DNA from 3 places in the Streptomyces sp. NPDC056222 genome. Region 3 is predicted to be linked to each of the others. Evidence: riboswitches for the same ligand, from Rfam matches in the RefSeq annotation. Region 3 holds a riboswitch; each other region holds the start of a gene.
The links. Region 3 has a riboswitch for cobalamin ahead of cobN (cobaltochelatase subunit CobN). Riboswitches for the same ligand answer to the same signal wherever they lie in the genome.

Region 1 (6,162 bases), on a different contig from region 3:
GTCGCCAAGGACGGCACGCCACGGGTCGTCCCGATCGGCTTCACCTGGAACGGCTCCGAGATCGTCATGTGCACTGCGACGAACGCCCCGAAGCTCTCGGCCCTCCGCGACAATCCGGCGGTCGCGCTGACGATCGACACCGAAGTGCACCCGCCGAAGATCCTGCTGATCCGCGGTCGGGCCGAGCTGGACGTGGTCGAAGGCATCCCGGACGAGTTCTTCCGGTCCAACGGCATCTACACGATGACGCCGGAGCAGCGGATCGAGTGGGAGGCCGAGGTCCGTTCCCTCTACGACGGCATGGTCCGGATCGTCGTGACCCCGACCTGGGCGAAGCTGATCGACTTCGAGACGACCCTCCCCAGCGCAGTCGAGGAACTGGTCCGGCGGCGGGAGGAACGCAAGGGCGCCTGACCTGGTGCGAATTCCGATTGAGTGAGCGACCACGGTGGCCGTAGGGTCCGGTCATCGACATGTAGCTCAGCAGCAGAGCGCCAGGCTCGGGACCTGGAGGGCGCGGGCCCCGGCGACGAGAGGCCGGTGGTTCGTTCCACCGCCACCCCCGCCGGGGCCGCCCGTCCGGGGCGCAGGCCGCTGCGCCCCGTCTGCCGCTACTCCTCCTTCAGCCCGGGGACCGGGCGCGGACGGCCTTCGGCATCGATCGCGACGAAGGTCAGCCGGGCGGTGGCCACTTCGGTCGTGGGACCGGAGGTCGCGTTCCAGCGTTCCGCGGTGACGCCGACGGCGACGGCCATCGAGGTCCGGCCCGCGTGGCACAGCTCGGCGTGGACGGTGAGCAGGTCACCGGCGCGAGCGGGGGAGAGGAACGTCATCCGGTCGACGGAGACCGTCACGGCGGGGCCGTCCGCGTGGCGGCCCGCCGCCGCCGCGGCTGCGTCGTCGATGAGTTTCATGACGACGCCGCCGTGGATGGTCCCGTACAGGTTGGTCTCGTGCTCGCTCATGATGTGGGCGAGGGTCACCTGGGAGTCGGCCGGTGCTTTGTGGGCCCGATCGCCGACGGTGGTACAGGTGTTCATGTGCTCAGCCCTCGGTGCGGGGCAGACGACCACGGACCTGGCGGGCCGCCGCGGCCATGTGTTCCAGTGCGGGCCGGACCTCTCGCCAGCCGCGCGTCTTCAGGCCGCAGTCGGGATTGATCCAGAGCCGGTCGGCGGGGACGGAGAGCAGGGCGCGCTCGATGAGCGAGACGGCCTCCGCCTCCTCCGGGACGCGCGGTGAGTGGATGTCGTACACGCCGGGGCCGACCTCCCGGGGGTATCCGGCCCCCGCGAGCTCGTCCGCGACCTGCATGTGGGAACGGGCGGCCTCCAGGCTGATGACGTCCGCGTCGAGGTCGTCGATGGCCCGGAGGATGTCGCCGAACTCGGCGTAGCACATGTGGGTGTGGATCTGGGTGTCCGGACGGACGCCGGCCGTGGTGAGGCGGAAGGCCTCGGTGGCCCAGGCGAGGTACGGGGCGTGGGCGTCGGCGCGCAGCGGCAGTGTCTCGCGCAGGGCCGGCTCGTCGACCTGGATCACCGACGTGCCCGCCGCCTCCAGATCGGCGACCTCGTCGCGCAGGGCGAGCGCGACCTGGCGGGCGGTGTCGCCGAGCGGCTGGTCGTCACGGACGAAGGACCAGGCCAGCATCGTGACCGGGCCGGTCAGCATTCCCTTGACGGGGCGGGACGTCTGCCGCTGTGCGTACGTCGTCCAGCGCACCGTCATCGGCGCGGGGCGGGAGATGTCGCCGGCCAGGACCGGCGGCCGGACGTACCGGGTGCCGTACGACTGGACCCAGCCGTGCTGGGTGGCGAGGTAGCCGGTCAGCCGCTCGGCGAAGTACTGGACCATGTCGTTGCGTTCGGGCTCGCCGTGCACGAGGACGTCGAGGCCGGTCTTCTCCTGGAAGGCGATCACCTCGCGGATCTCGGCCTTGATCCGCTCCTCGTATGCCGTCGTGTCGAGCCATCCGGCGCGCAGATCGGCGCGGGCGCTGCGCAGCTCGGCGGTCTGCGGGAAGGAGCCGATGGTCGTCGTGGGCAGCAACGGCAGGTTCAGGTGGGCCCGCTGGGCGGCCGCGCGCTCGGTGTAGGGCTGGGCACGGCGGGTGTCGCTTTCGGTGACGGCGGCCGTGCGGGTCCGTACGGCGGGGTCGTTGGTGATCGCCGAGCTCGCCCGCGAGGCCAGATCGGCACGGTTGGCGGCGAGTTCGGCGGCGATCGCACCGGTGCCCTGGGACAGGCCGCGCGCGAGCGTGGCGATCTCCGCGGTCTTCTGGCGCGCGAAGGCGAGCCAGCGGCGGATCTGCGGGTCGATGTCCCGCTCCACCGCGGCGTCCAGCGGGACGTGCAGCAGCGAGCAGGACGCCGCGACGTCGACCTGATCGGCGAGGCCGAGCAGGGTGCCGAGGGCGGTCAGGGACTTCTGGTGGTCGTTGATCCAGATGTTGCGGCCGTTGACGACACCGGCGACCAGCCGCTTGCCCGGCAGGCCGCCCACCGCCGCGAGATCCGCCAGATTGCCGGCGGCGGCATCGGTGAAGTCGAGCGCGAGTCCCTCCACGGGGGCCTTCGCCAGCACGGGAAGTGCCTCGCCCAGCCGGTCGAAGTAGGAGGCGATCAGCAGCTTCGGCCGGTCGGCAGGGCCGCCGAGTTCACGGTAGGCGCGGGCGGCGGCGTTCAGCTCGGCGGGAGTGCGGTCCTGGACGAGGGCGGGCTCGTCGAGCTGCACCCACTCGGCGCCCGCCGCGAGCAGGTCGGCGAGCACCTCGGCGTACACCGGCAGCAACCGGTCGAGCAGGGTGAGCGGCTCGAAGTCCTCCGCGACACCCGGCGCCGGCTTGGCCAGCAGGAGGTACGTGACCGGCCCCACCAGGACGGGACGGGCCGAGTGGCCGAGCGCGAGGGCCTCCTTCAGCTCGGCGACCTGCTTGGTGCTGTCGGCGCCGAAGGCACTGTCGGGACCCAGCTCGGGGACAAGGTAGTGGTAGTTGGTGTCGAACCACTTGGTCATCTCCAGCGGCGCCACGTCCTCGGTGCCGCGGGCCATCGCGAAGTACCCGTCGAGCGGGTCGGACTCGACGGCGGCGCGGTGGCGGGCGGGGACGGCGCCGACCATGACACTGGTGTCGAGCACATGGTCGTAGAGGGAGAAGTCGCCGGTCGGCACCTCGTGGATGCCGGAGTCGGCGAGCTGCCGCCAGTTGGTCTCGCGCAGCTCCCGGGCGGTCTCCCGGAGGGCTTCGGCGCCGACCCGGCCCTTCCAGTACCCCTCGACGGCCTTCTTCAGCTCCCGGTTCCGACCCTGGCGGGGGTATCCGTACACGGTGGCCCGTGCTGCCGCGGCCGCGGACTCGGTTGTCACGTAACTCTCCTTCGCGAGCTTGCGTGTCATGAGACAGACCCGAGGAGTCGCGAGCGAAGGGTGACGAACCGGAAGGACCACCGCAGGGGCGTACATCGAGGTACGCGCGGCCGATCCGTCCTGCTGTGCACGCCGACCCGCCCACGAGGTCACCGGGATCACCGCACGCGAACGGTCGCGTACGGGCAACGGGCAGGTCTTCGGACTCGCGAGCACGTCTCGTCGTACGGAAGTCGTACGAGACACCTACTAACCGTCGCTTCCCAGACCCTCGCGGGCCCAGTGCGTATGACGGCGGTCGTTCTCGCTCACCGCTGCGGGGCAGTCCCGGATTCCCACCGGGTTCCCTCTTACGACGCGTCCCGCCTGGCTGACGGGGCGAACCAGCTGCACGGGCAGCGTAGCCCCGTGGGCGTGGAAGGGTGCGAGTGACTCATGTTCCGGACGGTGAAATGAGACACACCCGCTGTGAGGGCTGCGTGGCGGCGCGCCGCCACCCCTGGGGAACGGAGTCTCCGGTGCCGCCCCCGCGACGGCTCCCCGCCTGTGCCGGAGACGGCGGGACCACCGAAGTCCCGGGCCGCGCACCGTTGTTCGTGACCGGTGGGCTCCTGGCGCGTCCGCGTGCCGTGAACAGCGGCGACGGAGTTCGTATAGGCTCCAGCCGCACGTGAGGAGGCGGCACCGATGAACGGGAGTGCTCGGCAGGTGGCGGCGGGGGATTCGCGGCGCGCGACCATCCGGGAGGTGGCCGCGCTCGCCGGAGTGTCGACGGCGACCGTCTCACGGGTGCTGAACCGCAACTATCCGGTGGCACAGGCGACCCGCGACCGGGTCGAGGGCGCGATGCGGGAGCTCGGCTATGTGGTGAACGCGCACGCCCGCGCCCTGGCCGGCACCTCGAACCGCACCGTGGGGATCATCGTCAGCGAGATCGTCGACCCCTTCTTCGCGTACATCGCGCGCGGCGTGGAGCGCGAGGCGGCGCGCACGGGCCGGCTCTGCCTGGTCTGCTGCACGCAGGGCGACGCGAAGCGCGAACTGGCCTTCGTCGACCTCCTGCACGAGCAGCGTGCCGACGTGGTCGTGCTGGTCGGAGGGAGTGTCGTGGACCGCGCCTACACCGCGGAACTCACCCGCCGCGCCGAGGAACTCCACGCCGGGGGCTCCTCCCTGGTGCTCTGCGGCCGGCCCTCGCTGGGGGGACGGGTCCCCGCGGCGGCGGTGGAGTACGACAACGAGGGCGGTGCGTTCGCCATCACCGACCATCTGCTGACGCAAGGGCATCGGCGGATCCTCTACCTGGGCGGCCCGCCCGCCGTCTCGACCACGCTGGACCGCCTCGCCGGATACCGCCGAGCCCTCGAACTGCGCGGCGTCACGCCCGATGACGGTCTGGTGCACACCGGTGCGTTCAGCAGAGGCTTCGGCTATCGCCGGACGACCGAACTCCTCGCCGAGGGGCTCGACTTCACCGCGATCTTCGCCGCCAACGACATCGTGGCGGCCGGTGCGGCGCAGGCCCTGGAGGAGGCGGGCGCCCGGATCCCGGAGGACGTCTCCCTCGTCGGCTACGACGATGTGCCCGTGGCGCAAGAGATGCGTCCGCGGCTGACCACCGTGCACATCCCGCTGGAGGAGATGGGCCGGCAGGCCGTGCGGCTCGCGACCCCCGGGGACGACGGCGACGACGGTGACGACGCCTGGCGGGCACCCACGACGGGCGTGCACCGGCTGGGCACGCACATCGTGGTGCGCGACTCGGTGGCCCCGCCGAAGGCGACACGCACCCGGCGGGCCCGCACCGTGTGAAGCAGGGATGAGCGCGGGGGACAACCCAGGGCAGAGGTGTGGGAGAGAACGTTTACCGTCGCTTGTCTCCGCTGGTTCCCTTCGGGTTCATAGAAACCCGTAGAAACATTGCGTCTTCTCTTGCCTCGGCATAGCAACCGCTTACATCCTGTCGGGCAGTCAGAGGCCAGGCCCTTGCCCTCTCCGAGGAGACCGGATGCCCCACCTCCCTGCGCTCAACCGTCGTTCCGTCCTCGCGGGTCTGGCCGGTGCCGGCACCGCCGGCCTGCTGGGCGCCGCCCCGGCGCACGCGGCCACCGCGGCCGCCACCGCCACCGGCCATACGTGCACGATCACGGTGACCGCACGCCCCGCCGCCGAGAGCGAGCGGCTCCGGCTCGCCCAGGCGCTGCGCGGCAGCGAGCTCCACGCGACCGGCCTGTACGCGCCGCCCGGTGCCGAGGTCACGCTCAACGTCCTGCCGTACGACGGTCTCGTGCCGACCCTGTGGATCGGCCTGTGGGACTACTACGGCACGCTCACCGAGCCGCGAGCCCACGCGCTCGAACCCGGCGCCAACACCGTCGTCGATCCCCACGGCGGTCCCGTCTACCTGACGCTGGCCGGTGACGGCGAGCGGGCGGGGGTCAGGTTCCGCTCCGGGGCCGTGCCCATGCCCACGTACGCACTGGGCCGCACCACCGAGGCCGACTACCAGGCCCGGTTGGACACGCTCACCGACGTCCCCTACGTGGAGCTGACGGCGCCGCACACGATCCTCACCCTCACACGGGAGGGCGCCCTCCTCCACCGGAACGAGGACCACGACGCCCTCCTGCGGCTCCTGGAGACCGTCATCGCCTCGCACGCCGCCATCAGCGGTCTCGACGGGAGCTCCCCGACACACCGTCGCAAGGCCGGCCCGTACCACTTCACCGAGGTCTCCAAGGTCCCCACCGGCGTCGGCGCCTACGCCACCCACGGCTACAACGGCTTCCCGCG
Region 2 (6,162 bases), on a different contig from region 3:
CGCAGCCCCTCGGGCGAGAGCACAGCGGCCTCGTCCGCCCAGCGCAGCGCCAGATCGACATCGTGCGTGGCCATGACCACCGTCGTACCGGAGTCCCGCAGCCGCCCGAGCACCTCGAGGAGTCGCTCCTGCCCGTGCGGATCGAGCCCGGCCGTCGGCTCGTCCATGATGAGGACCCGCGGCCGCATCGCCACGGCGCCCGCGATCGCCGCCCGCTTCCGCTGCCCGTACGACAACAGATGGGTCGGGCGGTCCTCCAGGGCCACGATGTCCAGCGCCTCCAGCGCCTCGCGGACCCGGAGCCGTACCTCCTCCTCCGGAAGCCCCAGATTCATCGGCCCGAACGACACGTCCTGGCCGACCGAGGCGGCGAAGAGCTGGTCGTCCGGGTCCTGGACCACCAGCTGCACGGTCGTCCGCAGCCGGGTCAGCCCCTTCCGGTCGTACGACACCTCCTCGCCGTCCAGCCGGAGCGCGCCGTTGCTGCTGCGCAGACCGCCGCTCAGCAGCCGCAGCAGCGTCGTCTTGCCGCCGCCGTTGCGGCCGAGGAGAGCCATCGCCCGGCCCTCCGGCACGGCGAAGTCGATGCCGTCGAGGACGACCGGCCCGTCCTCGTAGGCGAACGTGGCCTTCACCAGTTCCACGACAGGAGGTGCAGGGCTCACGGCAGGGACCTTTCCAGTACGAGAGTGAGCGTGACGAGACCGGCCAGGAGGCCGGCCGTCGACGCGAGGAAGCGGGTCGACACCGCCGCTTGGGGCACCAGGACCCGCAAGGTCCCGTCGTACCCCCGCCCGGCGAGCCCCGTCTGCAGGCGCTGCGCCCGGTCGAAGGCGCGCACGAACGCGGTCGCACCGAGCCCCGCGAGCGAGCGCCACGTCGCCGCCCGGGTGGTGAGCCCGAGCCGGGCCGCCTGCGCCTGCCGGATCTTGGATATGGCGTCCAGGAGCAGGAAGCTGATCCGGTACATCACCAGCGCCACGTCCACCACGGGAGCCGGCACTCCGGCCCGTACGAGACGCGGCAGCACGTCCGAGACGGGCGTGGTGAACGCGAACAGCAGCACGCCCAGGGACGCGGCCGAGGTCCGCAGCAGCAACTCGCCCGCGTGCAACGGTCCGTCCGGCGCGAGGGCGACGAGCCCCCGTGCACCGCCGACCTCGAACAGGAGCGGGATCGCGCCCGTCACGCAAAATCCCAGCGGGATCCGGAACGCCCGCCACAGCTGGCGCCCCGGCACCCCGGCAGGACCGAGGAGCACGGCGAGCGTGGCCGCCGCGACGAGCACGGCGCCCGGCCAGGGCGGCAGACAGACCGCGCAGAGCGTCAGACCGAACCCGAGCACCGCTTTCTCGCAGGGGTGACGGCGGCGCCAGCGACTGCTGTGCGCCGCAGCGTCGATCGGCAGCATCGGCGCCTACTCGTCGCCGGACGCCGACCGCAGCGCCTTCGCCTCGGCACGGGCCTCGCCCTGCTTGCGGCCCCTGTGCACGCCGAAGTAGTACGCCAGCACGCCGGCGCCGAGCGCCGCCTGGAGCGAGAACAGCGCCGACTCGATCTCGCCGGACGGCGGCTCGTACAGCGGGCTGAACCACGGCTCGTAGTCGGGAGCGATCTCCGTGATCGCCGTCTCCGCCTCGGCGTCGGCCCCGGTGAACGGCTCCTCCTTGTGGTCGCCGAGCCCGAGCACCAGCGGGAGCACCGCGAGCGCCGCGACGACGAGCAGGAGCAGGGTGTTGATCTTCGCGTTCCGGCTCATCAGGCGCTCGCCTCCGCGTTCTCGTTCTTCTTCCGGGACGGGAGCAGGACGCCGAGGCGGGTCAGGTCCCCCTTGCTGGACTGCGTGAGCAGCCGCATCACGAGCACCGTGAGCAGCCCCTCGCTGACGGCGAGCGGCAACTGGGTCACGGCGAAGATCCCGCCGAACTTGGCCAGCGCGCCGAGCACACCGCTGCCCGGGTCCGGGAAGGCCAGCGCGAGCTGCACGCTGGTGACGCAGTAGGTGGAGATGTCGGCGACGAACGCGCCGAAGAACACGCTCACCATCAGCGGCACGTTGGACCGGCGCAGCAGCCAGTACGTACCGAAGCCGGCCCATGGGCCGACGATGGCCATCGAGAAGACGTTGGCACCGAGCGTCGTGAGCCCGCCGTGGGCGAGCAGCAGTGCCTGGAAGAGCAGCGTGATCGTGCCCAGGACCGCCATCACGGGCGGCCGGAACAGGATCGCGCCGAGCCCCGTACCGGTGGGGTGCGAGCAACTGCCCGTCACCGACGGAATCTTGAGCGCGGACAGGACGAAAGTGAACGCACCGGACGCACCGAGCAGCAGGGTGGACTCGGGGTTGGCCTTGACCTCACGGGTCAGCGCGCGAACACCGTGGACAACGAAGGGAGCGGACGCGACGCCCCAGGCGGCCGCGTGCACAGGGGGCAGATACCCCTCGGCTATATGCATGGTTGGGAGACCCTCTCCAGCACCTCGTGGATGGACAACGCACCTTGGCCGGTCTCCTGGCTGACGGGTCATGCCGCCGCGGCTCCGCCTTCCCAAACCGCCGCGGTCTCCCGCGGTGGTCCAGTGGCTTCCCCGGAGGGATGGAGCCGGACTTCCCGATCACAGTGGCGAGGGCCGCACCGGTACCGCACCGGTTTCCCGTACACCAAGGCGCTGTGACAGTAGTGGGTTGACCAGGTACATCACAACACGGAGGCTCCTCCGGACGGTGTGTGACAGATCTCGCGCGCGCCCCCCTCTCACTCCTTTCGATACGTGTAGGCCTCCGAGGCCGCGGCCACCACGGCATCCAGATCCCCGCCCGCGCTCGCCGTGACGAGGGCGGCGACGGCGCCCTCGACGAACGGGGCGTCCACGAGCCGTGCCCCCTCCGGCAGCTCGTCCTCCTCGGCGAGGAGAGCCTTCACCGTCAGTACGGCGCTGCCGAGATCGACGAGCAGCGCCACACCGGCACCCCGGTCGACCTCCCGCGCCGCCCCGACGATCAGCTGGGAGCTGGTGCCGAGGCCGCCGTCCGGCCGTCCGCCCGCGGGGGCGATCGGCGCGGTCGCTCCGCCGCCCGCGAGACCCTGGGCCAGTGCGGCGACGGCGCCGGCCACCTCCGCGCTGTGCGATACGAGGACGATTCCGACCTGCGCGGTCACTCGGCCGCCGCCTCGACGAGGGCGGCGATCAGCAGCGCGGACGAGGTGGCCCCGGGGTCCTGGTGCCCGATGGAGCGCTCGCCCAGATAGCTCGCCCTGCCCTTGCGCGCCTGGAGGGGTACGGTCGCGAGGGCGCCCCGCTCGGCCGCGTCCCGGGCGGCCGCGAAGGACTTGCCGAGCCCCTCGGTAGCCGGAACGAGGGCGTCCAGCATCGTCTTGTCACCCACCTGCGCCCCGCCGAGCTGGGCGACCGCGGCGACTCCCGCGGTGAGCGCCGCCGCCAGCTCCTGCCGCGTCACCGCCGGGGCCTCGCCGAGACCCTTGCCCGTCCGGCGCAGCAGCGTCCCGTACAGCGGCCCGGACGCGCCGCCGACGGTGGAGATCAACTGCCGCCCGGCAGCGGCGAGTACGGCACCCGGCGTCGTGGGCGGATCCTTCTCCAGCGCATCCGTCACGGCGCCGAACCCCCGCTTCAGATTGGCCCCGTGGTCGGCGTCGCCGATCGCCGAGTCGAGCTCGGTGAGGCGATCGGCCTCGCGTTCGACGGCTGCCGCGGCGATGGTCAGCCAGCGCAGGAAGAACGCGGCGTCGAACTCGTCGACTTCGGACACTCCGCTCACCGGCCCCAGCGCAGGGCGGGCGTCTGCACGGGCGCGTCCCACAGTCGCAGCATCTCTTCGTCGGCCTCGCACAACGTCACCGAACAGCCGGCCATGTCGAGGGAGGTGACGTAGTTCCCGACCAGGGTGCGGGCGACCGGCACCGCACGTTCGGTCAGGACCCGTTGGACCTCGGCGTTGAAGCCGTACAGTTCGAGCAACGGGGTGGCGCCCATGCCGTTCACCAGGGCGAGGACCGGTCCGGACGGCCGCAGATCGTCCAGTACGGCATCGACGGCGAAGTCCGCGATCTCCCGCGAGGTCATCATCGACCGCCGCTCACGCCCGGGCTCGCCATGGATCCCGATGCCCAACTCCAGCTCACCGGCGGGCAGATCAAAGGTGGGACTGCCCTTGGCGGGCGTGGTGCAGGCGCTCAGCGCGACACCGAAACTCCGCGACCGCTCGTTCACCCGCCGCGCGATCGCCTCCACCCGCTCCAGCGGCGCGCCCTCCTCGGCCGCGGCCCCGGCGATCTTCTCCACGAACAACGTGGCCCCGGTCCCGCGCCGCCCGGCCGTGTACAGACTGTCCGTCACCGCCACGTCGTCGTTGACGAGCACCTTGGCGATCTGGATCCCCTCGTCCTCGGCGAGCTCGGCCGCCATCTCGAAGTTGAGGACGTCCCCGGTGTAGTTCTTGACGACGAACAGGACCCCGGCCCCGCTGTCGACCGCGGCGGCGGCCCGCACCATCTGATCGGGCACGGGCGACGTGAAGATCTCCCCGGGGCAAGCGGCCGCCAACATCCCGGGCCCCACGAACCCCCCGTGCAACGGCTCATGCCCGGACCCACCTCCGGACACGAGCCCCACCTTGCCGTCCACGGGCGCGTCCCGCCGCAGCACGACGCGATGCTCGACATCGACGGTGAGCTCGGGATGCGCGGCGGCCATCCCCCGCAGCGCATCGGCGACCACGGTCTCGGGAACGTTGATCAGCATCTTCACGGACATCTCCTGGCAGCGCTGGCAGGTGTGGTGCGACCTCCAGCAGTATCTGCGCTCCCCGCCCCCGATCACAGACCCCGCAGGGCCGGTGCGTCGCGGCCGCCTTCCAGGGCCGCTACACCAACGCCTCCGGCTCGCAGATCAGCTCGGTTCGCCCACGAGGGCGCACTGCCCTTCGAGGCCGTCCCGATCTGGACGCGACCACGGAAAGCCGTCGTCCGAGTACGTTGCGTAGACCTTGCTCAATCCTTGGCGCCCGGCAGGTCTGTCATGACTGTCCGTTGGTCTTGCACCGCGCGTTCGAGCGGCGCAGGGTTGAAAGAGGGGAGCGGATGGAGGTGCGGTATGCCTCGTATATCTCTCGCCGCTTCCGTGGTCATCCTGTTTCTTGCCCCCTTGGGTTTGGCATCCGCTCAGTCGGTGGATGCCCCTGTCCGACCGGCACCGGTCGTCCAGGAGCAAACCCTCGAGCGTGGTTCGTGTTCTCAGGAATCGGGTGCCTCGTTGACGCTCGCGGCGAACGACAAATGCGCTGGGATCGTCTGCCCGGGAGGTACGACCTGTAAGAACGGCAAATGTGTCACGAACCCCTGTGCGGGCATCGTCTGCCCGGGAGGTGAGACGTGCAAGAACGGTCGGTGCGTCGCGAACTCCTGTGCGGGCATCTCCTGTCCGACGGGTGAGACGTGCAAGAACGGTCGGTGCGTCTCGGACCCCTGTGCGGGCATCTCCTGCCCGGTGGGTGAGACATGCAACAACGGTAAGTGCAAGTAGTCCACGCGACGTTGAGCAGCCCCTGACGAAAGTCCGGGGCTTTTGCGTGGGGTCGTGCGGCTGCGGAGGACGGCCCACCCGTACCGTCCTCGCAGACGCGGGGATCCGGTCGCGTGATCGCGCGGGCCATGTCAGGGTGAGGCACCTGACAGGTCGTCCGGGTGCGGTGCTCGTACGGTCGCTGTGACACCGGCCGGAGTCCGCATTACCGGCTGGTGGCGGGTGCCTGCACGGCGGCGATCGCGTTCGGCCCGGTCCGGTGGCTGCCCTGTTCGAAGGTCCGGAGCAGGTCCGCCGCGACGCTCACCGCGATCGTGGCCGGTTCCTTGCCGGTGACCCCGGTGATTCCGATCGGGGTCTTGATGCGGTCGATGGCGGCGGCGTCGTGACCGGCCGGGGCGGGCGGATCAGCCACGCCTCGGCGGTGCTCTTGTCCGGCTGGCCGTTGCGCAGCGGCAGGGCTGCTACGTCAACGAGGTCGGGGGCGTTGTGCCGTTGCCCTCGACGTCGACGACCAGCAGGGCGGGCCAGGTGCTGAACTTCATGGCGCGGGCGTTCCGTTCTCCGCCGGCCGGCCGATCGGAGCGCGGCCGTACTGGTGGTGATGGTGGGGCTTGC
Region 3 (6,162 bases):
GCGATCACGTCCCAGGGCTTGAGCCGGTCCGAGAGGGAGATCGTGGCGTAGTCGTGGCCGAGCGGGGCGCCCGCCGCGGCGGCTGCCGCGTTCGCGGCCGTCACACCAGGGAGGACCCGTACGGGAACGTCCGCGTACCGCTCCTCCGACGCGACCTCCAGGACCGCCGTGGCCATGGCGAAGACACCGGGGTCGCCGCCCGAGACGACCGCGACGCGGCGCCCGCGCCGGGCGAGGTCGAGGGCGAACTCGGCGCGCTCGGACTCGACCTTGTTGTCCGAGCCGTGCCGGCGCTGGCCGGGGCGCAGCGCCGGGACGCGGTCGAGGTAGGTGGTGTAGCCGACGAGGTCGTCGGCGTTGACCAGCGCGCCGCGCGACTCCGGCGTCAGCCAGGGAGCGCCCGCCGGGCCGGTGCCGACGACGACGACCTCGCCGCCGGTCTCCCGGGACTCGGGGGTGACGGCGTCGATACGGGAGGGCAGGACGGCGACCGAGAAGTACGGCACGGTCTCCGGGTCCACCTCGGCGAGGATCTCCGTCCGCTCGCCCGCCATGAACGCCCGCTCCACGTACCGCGCGTCGTCGAGGCGGCCCGCGCGCTCCAGGGCGCGGCGCACGGTGGGGAAGGTGCGGCCGAGCTTCATCACGACCGCCGAGTCGGTGCCCGCGAGGCGGGCCGTCAGCTCGTCCTCCGGCAGTGTGCCGGGGATGATCGTCAGGACCTCCTCCGCCTCGCACAGCGGCTCGCCGAGCCGGGCCGCGGCGGCGGACACGGAGGTGACGCCGGGGATGACGGTGGTGTCGTAGCGGTCCGCGAGCCGCTTGTGCATGTGCTGGTACGAGCCGTAGAAGAGCGGGTCGCCCTCGGCGAGGACGGCGACGGTGCGGCCGGCGTCGAGGTGGGCGGCGAGGCGGGCCGCGGCCTCCTCGTAGAAGTCGTCGAGCGCGCCGCGGTAGCCGCCGGGGTGGTCGGTGGTCTCCACCGTGAGCGGGTACATCAGCCGCTCCTCGATGTGGTCCTCGCGGAGGTGCTCGGCGGCGATGGAGCGCGCGATGGAGCGGCCGTGGCGGGCCGAGTGGTAGGCGACGACGTCGGCGGACGCGATGGCCTTCACGGCGGCGACCGTCATCAGGTTGGGGTCGCCGGGGCCGAGGCCGACTCCGTACAGCTTGCCGGGGGCGTTGGCGCTCATGCCTGGATCTCCGCTTCCGTCGCGATGGCGTTGATCGCGGCGGCGGTCATCGCGCTGCCGCCGCGCCGGCCCCGTACGACGAGGTAGTCGAGGCCCAGGGTCTGGGCGGCGAGGGCGTCCTTGGACTCGGCGGCGCCGATGAAGCCGACCGGTATGCCGAGGACGGCGGCCGGGCGGGGCGCACCCTTCGCGATCATCTCCAGGAGGTGGAAGAGGGCGGTGGGCGCGTTGCCGATGGCGACGACGGAGCCTTCGAGGCGGTCGCGCCAGAGTTCGAGGGCGGCGGCGCTGCGGGTGGTGCCGAGCTCGGCGGCGAGGGCGGGCACGGAGGGGTCGGAGAGGGTGCAGACCACGTCGTTGTCGGCGGGCAGGCGCTTGCGGGTCACGCCGCTGGCGACCATCTGCGCGTCGCACAGGATCGGTGCGCCGGCGCGCAGGGCGGCGCGGGCGCGGGAGACGACCTGCGGCGAGTAGGCGAGGTCGCGGACGAGGTCGGTCATGCCGCAGGCGTGGATCATGCGGACCGCGACCGTGGCGACGTCGGCGGGCAGATCGGCGAGGTCCGCCTCGGCGCGGATCGTGGCAAAGGACTGGCGGTAGATCTCCGCGCCGTCCTTCTCGTAGGCGAACATCGTGTCGTTCTCGCTCATCTCGTTGTGCGGGCCGTTGCGACTGCTTCGGTCAGGGAGGTACGGGGGGTGGGGCGGCCGTCCACGAGGTAGGTGCCCTCGGCGGTGGCGAGGACGTCGACCCAGCTGCCGGGGGCGCCTTGGGGGTGGCCGCACCGGCGCTCGCACCCCGAGAAGTGGACGGGGAGGCCGGGAGTGCCGGGTACGGCGTCCGCGCGGACGCCGGCGAGGGACTTGGCGCAGCCGGGCCGCCCGGTGCAGGCGCCGACGCCGACCCAGGGGGAGCGGGGGTCGGTGACCAGCCCGGCCGCCTCCAGCTCGGGCAGCCGCGTTCGGGTGGCCCCGACGACGACGGCCCCGCGCCAGGGCGTGAGCCGTACCTCGTCGGCGGGCAGCAGCGCCCGCAGCTGGGTGGCCGTCAGCCGTCCGAGCGGCGCGAGCACGTGCAGCGCGTTCCCGCCGAGGGGCCCGGGCGCGGGCGGCGCGCCGTGCGGCAGCGGCGGTGCGGGGACGACGGGCCGGGCGTCGACCCCGGCCCGTGCGAGCGCGGCGGCGAGGTCGAGGAGGCCGGTCCCGGCGTCCGGCGCGTCGGCCGTTCCGGCGCCGGGAGTCGCGGTGCCCGGCAGTGCCGTCAGGCCGGCGGTGTCGATGGCCTCCGTGTTCGGTGCGCCTGCGTTCGGCAGCTCCTTCACACGCCATGCGCCGTTCCCGGCGGCCTGTGCGGCCCGCAGGAACGCGTCGGCCGCGGCGAGCGCCGCTCGCGGCGCGTCGGCGCCCGCGACGCGGAACGCCTGCCCGCCGACGTACAGCAGGGCGTCGGCCGCGCGCGGGGCGGGGCCGACGCAGCCGCCGGCCGAGGCTTCGCTCTCATTGGGGGACAGACTCCCGCCCACCGAGGCTCCGGTCTCGCCGTGCGACGGGCTCCCGGCCGCCGAGGCTCCGGTCCCGCCGGGGTGCGGACTCCCGCCCGTCGAGGCTTTGCTCCCGCCGGGCGACGTGCTCTCGCCCGTCCCCCCGTCGCCGGCCGCCCACGGTCCTCCTGCGATCAAGGTCACATCTCCGCCCAGCCCCGCCACGTCTCCGCGGCCGTCGTCCAGGACGAAGAGGAAGCGGCCCGAGAGGGCCGCCGTCCAGGGGGTCGCGCAGAGCAGGGTGTCCAGTTCGCGGGCCCACAACTGCGCGTCCGCGTGGCCGAGTCCGTCCAGTCCCGCGGTCGGGGAGGCGACGATGTTGCGGACGCGTTCGTGGGTGGCCGAGGGCAGCAGGCCCGCCTCCGTCAGCCGCTCCGCCAGATCGATGCCACAGCCCTCGCCGAGGCCGCGCAGCTCCACGTTCCCCCGGGACGTGACCGTGACCCGGCCGTCGCCGAGCGACTCCGCCGCCGACGCCAGGACCTGGACCTGACGAGACGTCAACAAGCCTGCGGGCAGGCGCAGTCGGGCCAGACCGCCGTCATCGGCGGGGTGCAGGCGCAGCGCGCCGGGGCAGGCATCGCCACGGTCCCGTATGAGAGGTTCGCCCCGGTTGGGCGTTGTGGGTGGGGTGGGCGGCATGGCGGCGAGCATACCCACGTGGATCGGGACGACCCCTGGGGACGACCCCTGCCCGCCGTGAGCACGATCTACTATGCAGACGGCATGGGGTCCCAGGACCCCGGGGAGGAAGCCCGGTGAGAATCCGGCGCGGTCCCGCCACTGTGAGCCAGGTCGCACCAGCGGCCCGGTGAGTCAGGAACTCCCGCCGTCCATACGACCACCCGGGGCGCGGACAACCCCGAGGAAGGCCTGCGCACGCATGCGAATTCTGTTGCTGTCGCACTCCGACACCGACCTGCTCAGCGCCCGCGCGGCCGGCGGCCCCGTCGAGTACCGGTTCGCCAATCCCTCCCGCCTCGCCCTGGACGACCTGCCCGGGCTCCTGGACGACGTCGACCTCGTTCTCGTGCGGCTCCTCGGCGGGCTGCGGGCATGGGAGGACGGCCTCGACGCGCTGCGCGCCGCCGGAAGGCCGCTGGTCGTGCTCTCCGGCGAACAGGCCCCCGACGCCCAGCTCATGGCGACCTCCACCGTCCCGGTGGGTGTCGCCACCGAGGCCCACGCCTACCTCGCGCACGGCGGCCCGGCCAACCTGGAGCAGCTGGCCCGCTTCCTCTCCGACACCGTGCTGCTCACCGGCCACGGCTTCGACGCCCCGGCCGCCGCGCCGACCTGGGGCCCGCTGGAGCGCACGCCCCGGACGACCGACGGCCCGACGGTCGCCGTGCTCTACTACCGCGCCCACCACATGAGCGGGAACACCGCCTTCATCGACACCCTCTGCGAGGCCGTCGAGGACGCCGGCGCCCAGGCCCTGCCGCTGTACGTCGCGTCCCTGCGCGCCCCGGAGCCGGAGCTGCTCGACCGTCTGCGCGGCGCCGACGCGATCATCACCACCGTCCTCGCGGCCGGCGGCACCAAGCCCGCCGAGGCGCAGGCCGGCGGCGACGAGGAGGCCTGGGACGCGGGCGCGCTCGCCGCCCTCGACGTACCGATCCTCCAGGCGCTCTGCCTCACCGGCTCGCGCTCGGCCTGGGAGGAGAACGACGAGGGTCTCTCCCCGCTGGACGCCGCGAGCCAGGTCGCCGTCCCCGAGTTCGACGGCCGGCTCATCACCGTCCCGTTCTCCTTCAAGGAGATCGACGAGGACGGGCTGCCCGCGTACGTCGCCGACACCGAGCGCGCGGCCCGCGTCGCCGGGATCGCGGTCCGTCACGCCCGTCTGCGCCATATCCCGAACGCCGAGAAGAAGCTCGCGCTCGTCCTCTCCGCGTACCCGACCAAGCACTCCCGGATCGGCAACGCGGTCGGCCTCGACACCCCCGCCTCCGCCGTCGCGCTGCTGCGGCGCCTGCGGGAGGAGGGCTACGACTTCGGTCCGGTCGAGGAGATCCCCGGCCTGGTCTCCGGCGACGGCGACGAGCTGATCTACGCCCTGATCGAGGCCGGCGGCCACGACCAGGACTGGCTCACCGAGGAGCAGCTGGCGAAGAACCCCGTTCGCATCCCGGCGGCCGACTACAAGCGCTGGTACGCGCAGCTCCCGGCCGAGCTGCGCGAGGCGGTCGAGGAGCACTGGGGCCCGGCGCCCGGCGAGATGTTCCTGGACCGGTCCCGCAACCCCGAGGGCGACATCGTCCTCGCCGCCCTGCGGCGCGGGAACCTGCTGATCCTCATCCAGCCGCCGCGCGGCTTCGGCGAGAACCCGATCGCGATCTATCACGACCCCGATCTCCCGCCGTCCCACCACTACCTGGCCGCCTACCGCTGGATCGCGGCGCGCGCCGAGGACGGCGGCTTCGGGGCGGACGCGATGGTCCACCTCGGCAAGCACGGCAACCTGGAGTGGCTGCCCGGCAAGAACGCCGGCCTGTCGGCCGCCTGCGGCCCGGACGCGGCGCTCGGCGACATCCCTCTGATCTACCCGTTCCTGGTCAACGACCCGGGCGAGGGCACGCAGGCCAAGCGTCGCGTGCACGCGACGCTCGTCGACCACCTGGTGCCGCCGATGGCGCGCGCCGACTCGTACGGCGACATCGCGCGCCTGGAGCAGCTGCTCGACGAGTACGCGCAGATCTCCTCCATGGACCCGTCGAAGCTGCCCGCGATCCGCGCGCAGATCTGGACGCTGATCCAGGCGGCGAAGCTCGACCACGACCTGGGGCTCGAGGACCGTCCGGAGGACGACGGCTTCGACGACTTCCTGCTGCATGTCGACGGCTGGCTGTGCGAGGTCAAGGACGCGCAGATCAGGGACGGTCTGCATGTGCTCGGCGGGGCGCCGGTGGGCGAGGCGCGGGTGAACCTCGTGCTGTCGATCCTGCGCGCCCGGCAGATCTGGGGCGGTACGCAGGCCCTGCCGGGTCTGCGTGAGGCCCTGGGGCTGGACGAGTCGGCCGCGACCCGGACGACCGCCGACGAGGCGGAGGCGACTGCGCGCGAGCTGGTCGAGGCGATGGAGGCGGCGGACTGGTCCGTGGACGCGGTCCCGGCGGTCGCCGCCGCGTACGGCGCCGACGTCCAGGCGGTGCTCCGCTTCGCCTGCGAGCAGGTCGTTCCGCGGCTCTCGGCCACGACCGACGAACTCACCCACGCCGTGCACGCGTTGGACGGCGGCTTCGTGCCGGCCGGCCCGTCCGGCTCGCCGCTGCGCGGTCTGGTGAACGTGCTGCCGACCGGCCGGAACTTCTACTCCGTCGACCCCAAGGCCGTTCCCTCCCGCCTCGCGTGGGAGACCGGTCAGGCGCTCGCCGACTCGCTCCTGGAGCGCTACCGCTCCGACAACGGCGAGTGGCCGACGTCCGT

Region 1: another riboswitch for cobalamin. It lies ahead of metE (5-methyltetrahydropteroyltriglutamate--homocysteine S-methyltransferase); the one in region 3 lies ahead of cobN (cobaltochelatase subunit CobN).
Region 2: another riboswitch for cobalamin. It lies ahead of ACFC0D_RS07190 (energy-coupling factor ABC transporter permease); the one in region 3 lies ahead of cobN (cobaltochelatase subunit CobN).

Annotation. Positions count from the first base shown of each region.
Region 1 covers NZ_JBHJTL010000046.1:4,099-10,260, forward strand. The annotation lists gene ACFC0D_RS21685 (pyridoxamine 5'-phosphate oxidase family protein) at 1-414, shown strand, start outside; gene ACFC0D_RS21690 (acyl-CoA thioesterase) at 612-1,040, opposite strand; gene metE (5-methyltetrahydropteroyltriglutamate--homocysteine S-methyltransferase) at 1,045-3,369, opposite strand; cobalamin riboswitch at 3,543-3,772, opposite strand; gene ACFC0D_RS21700 (LacI family DNA-binding transcriptional regulator) at 4,057-5,181, shown strand; gene ACFC0D_RS21705 (M60 family metallopeptidase) at 5,378-6,162, shown strand, end outside.
Region 2 covers NZ_JBHJTL010000009.1:112,706-118,867, forward strand. The annotation lists gene ACFC0D_RS07175 (ATP-binding cassette domain-containing protein) at 1-665, opposite strand, end outside; gene cbiQ (cobalt ECF transporter T component CbiQ) at 662-1,411, opposite strand; gene ACFC0D_RS07185 (energy-coupling factor ABC transporter substrate-binding protein) at 1,418-1,759, opposite strand; gene ACFC0D_RS07190 (energy-coupling factor ABC transporter permease) at 1,759-2,457, opposite strand; cobalamin riboswitch at 2,486-2,710, opposite strand; gene ACFC0D_RS07195 (PTS-dependent dihydroxyacetone kinase phosphotransferase subunit DhaM) at 2,757-3,161, opposite strand; gene dhaL (dihydroxyacetone kinase subunit DhaL) at 3,158-3,781, opposite strand; gene dhaK (dihydroxyacetone kinase subunit DhaK) at 3,778-4,770, opposite strand; partial or broken gene ACFC0D_RS07210 (xanthine dehydrogenase accessory protein XdhC) at 5,750-5,935, opposite strand.
Region 3 covers NZ_JBHJTL010000049.1:21,324-27,485, reverse strand. The annotation lists gene ACFC0D_RS22635 (precorrin-2 C(20)-methyltransferase) at 1-1,193, opposite strand, end outside; gene ACFC0D_RS22630 (precorrin-8X methylmutase) at 1,190-1,843, opposite strand; gene ACFC0D_RS22625 (cobalamin biosynthesis protein CobG) at 1,840-3,375, opposite strand; cobalamin riboswitch at 3,439-3,582, shown strand; gene cobN (cobaltochelatase subunit CobN) at 3,617-6,162, shown strand, end outside.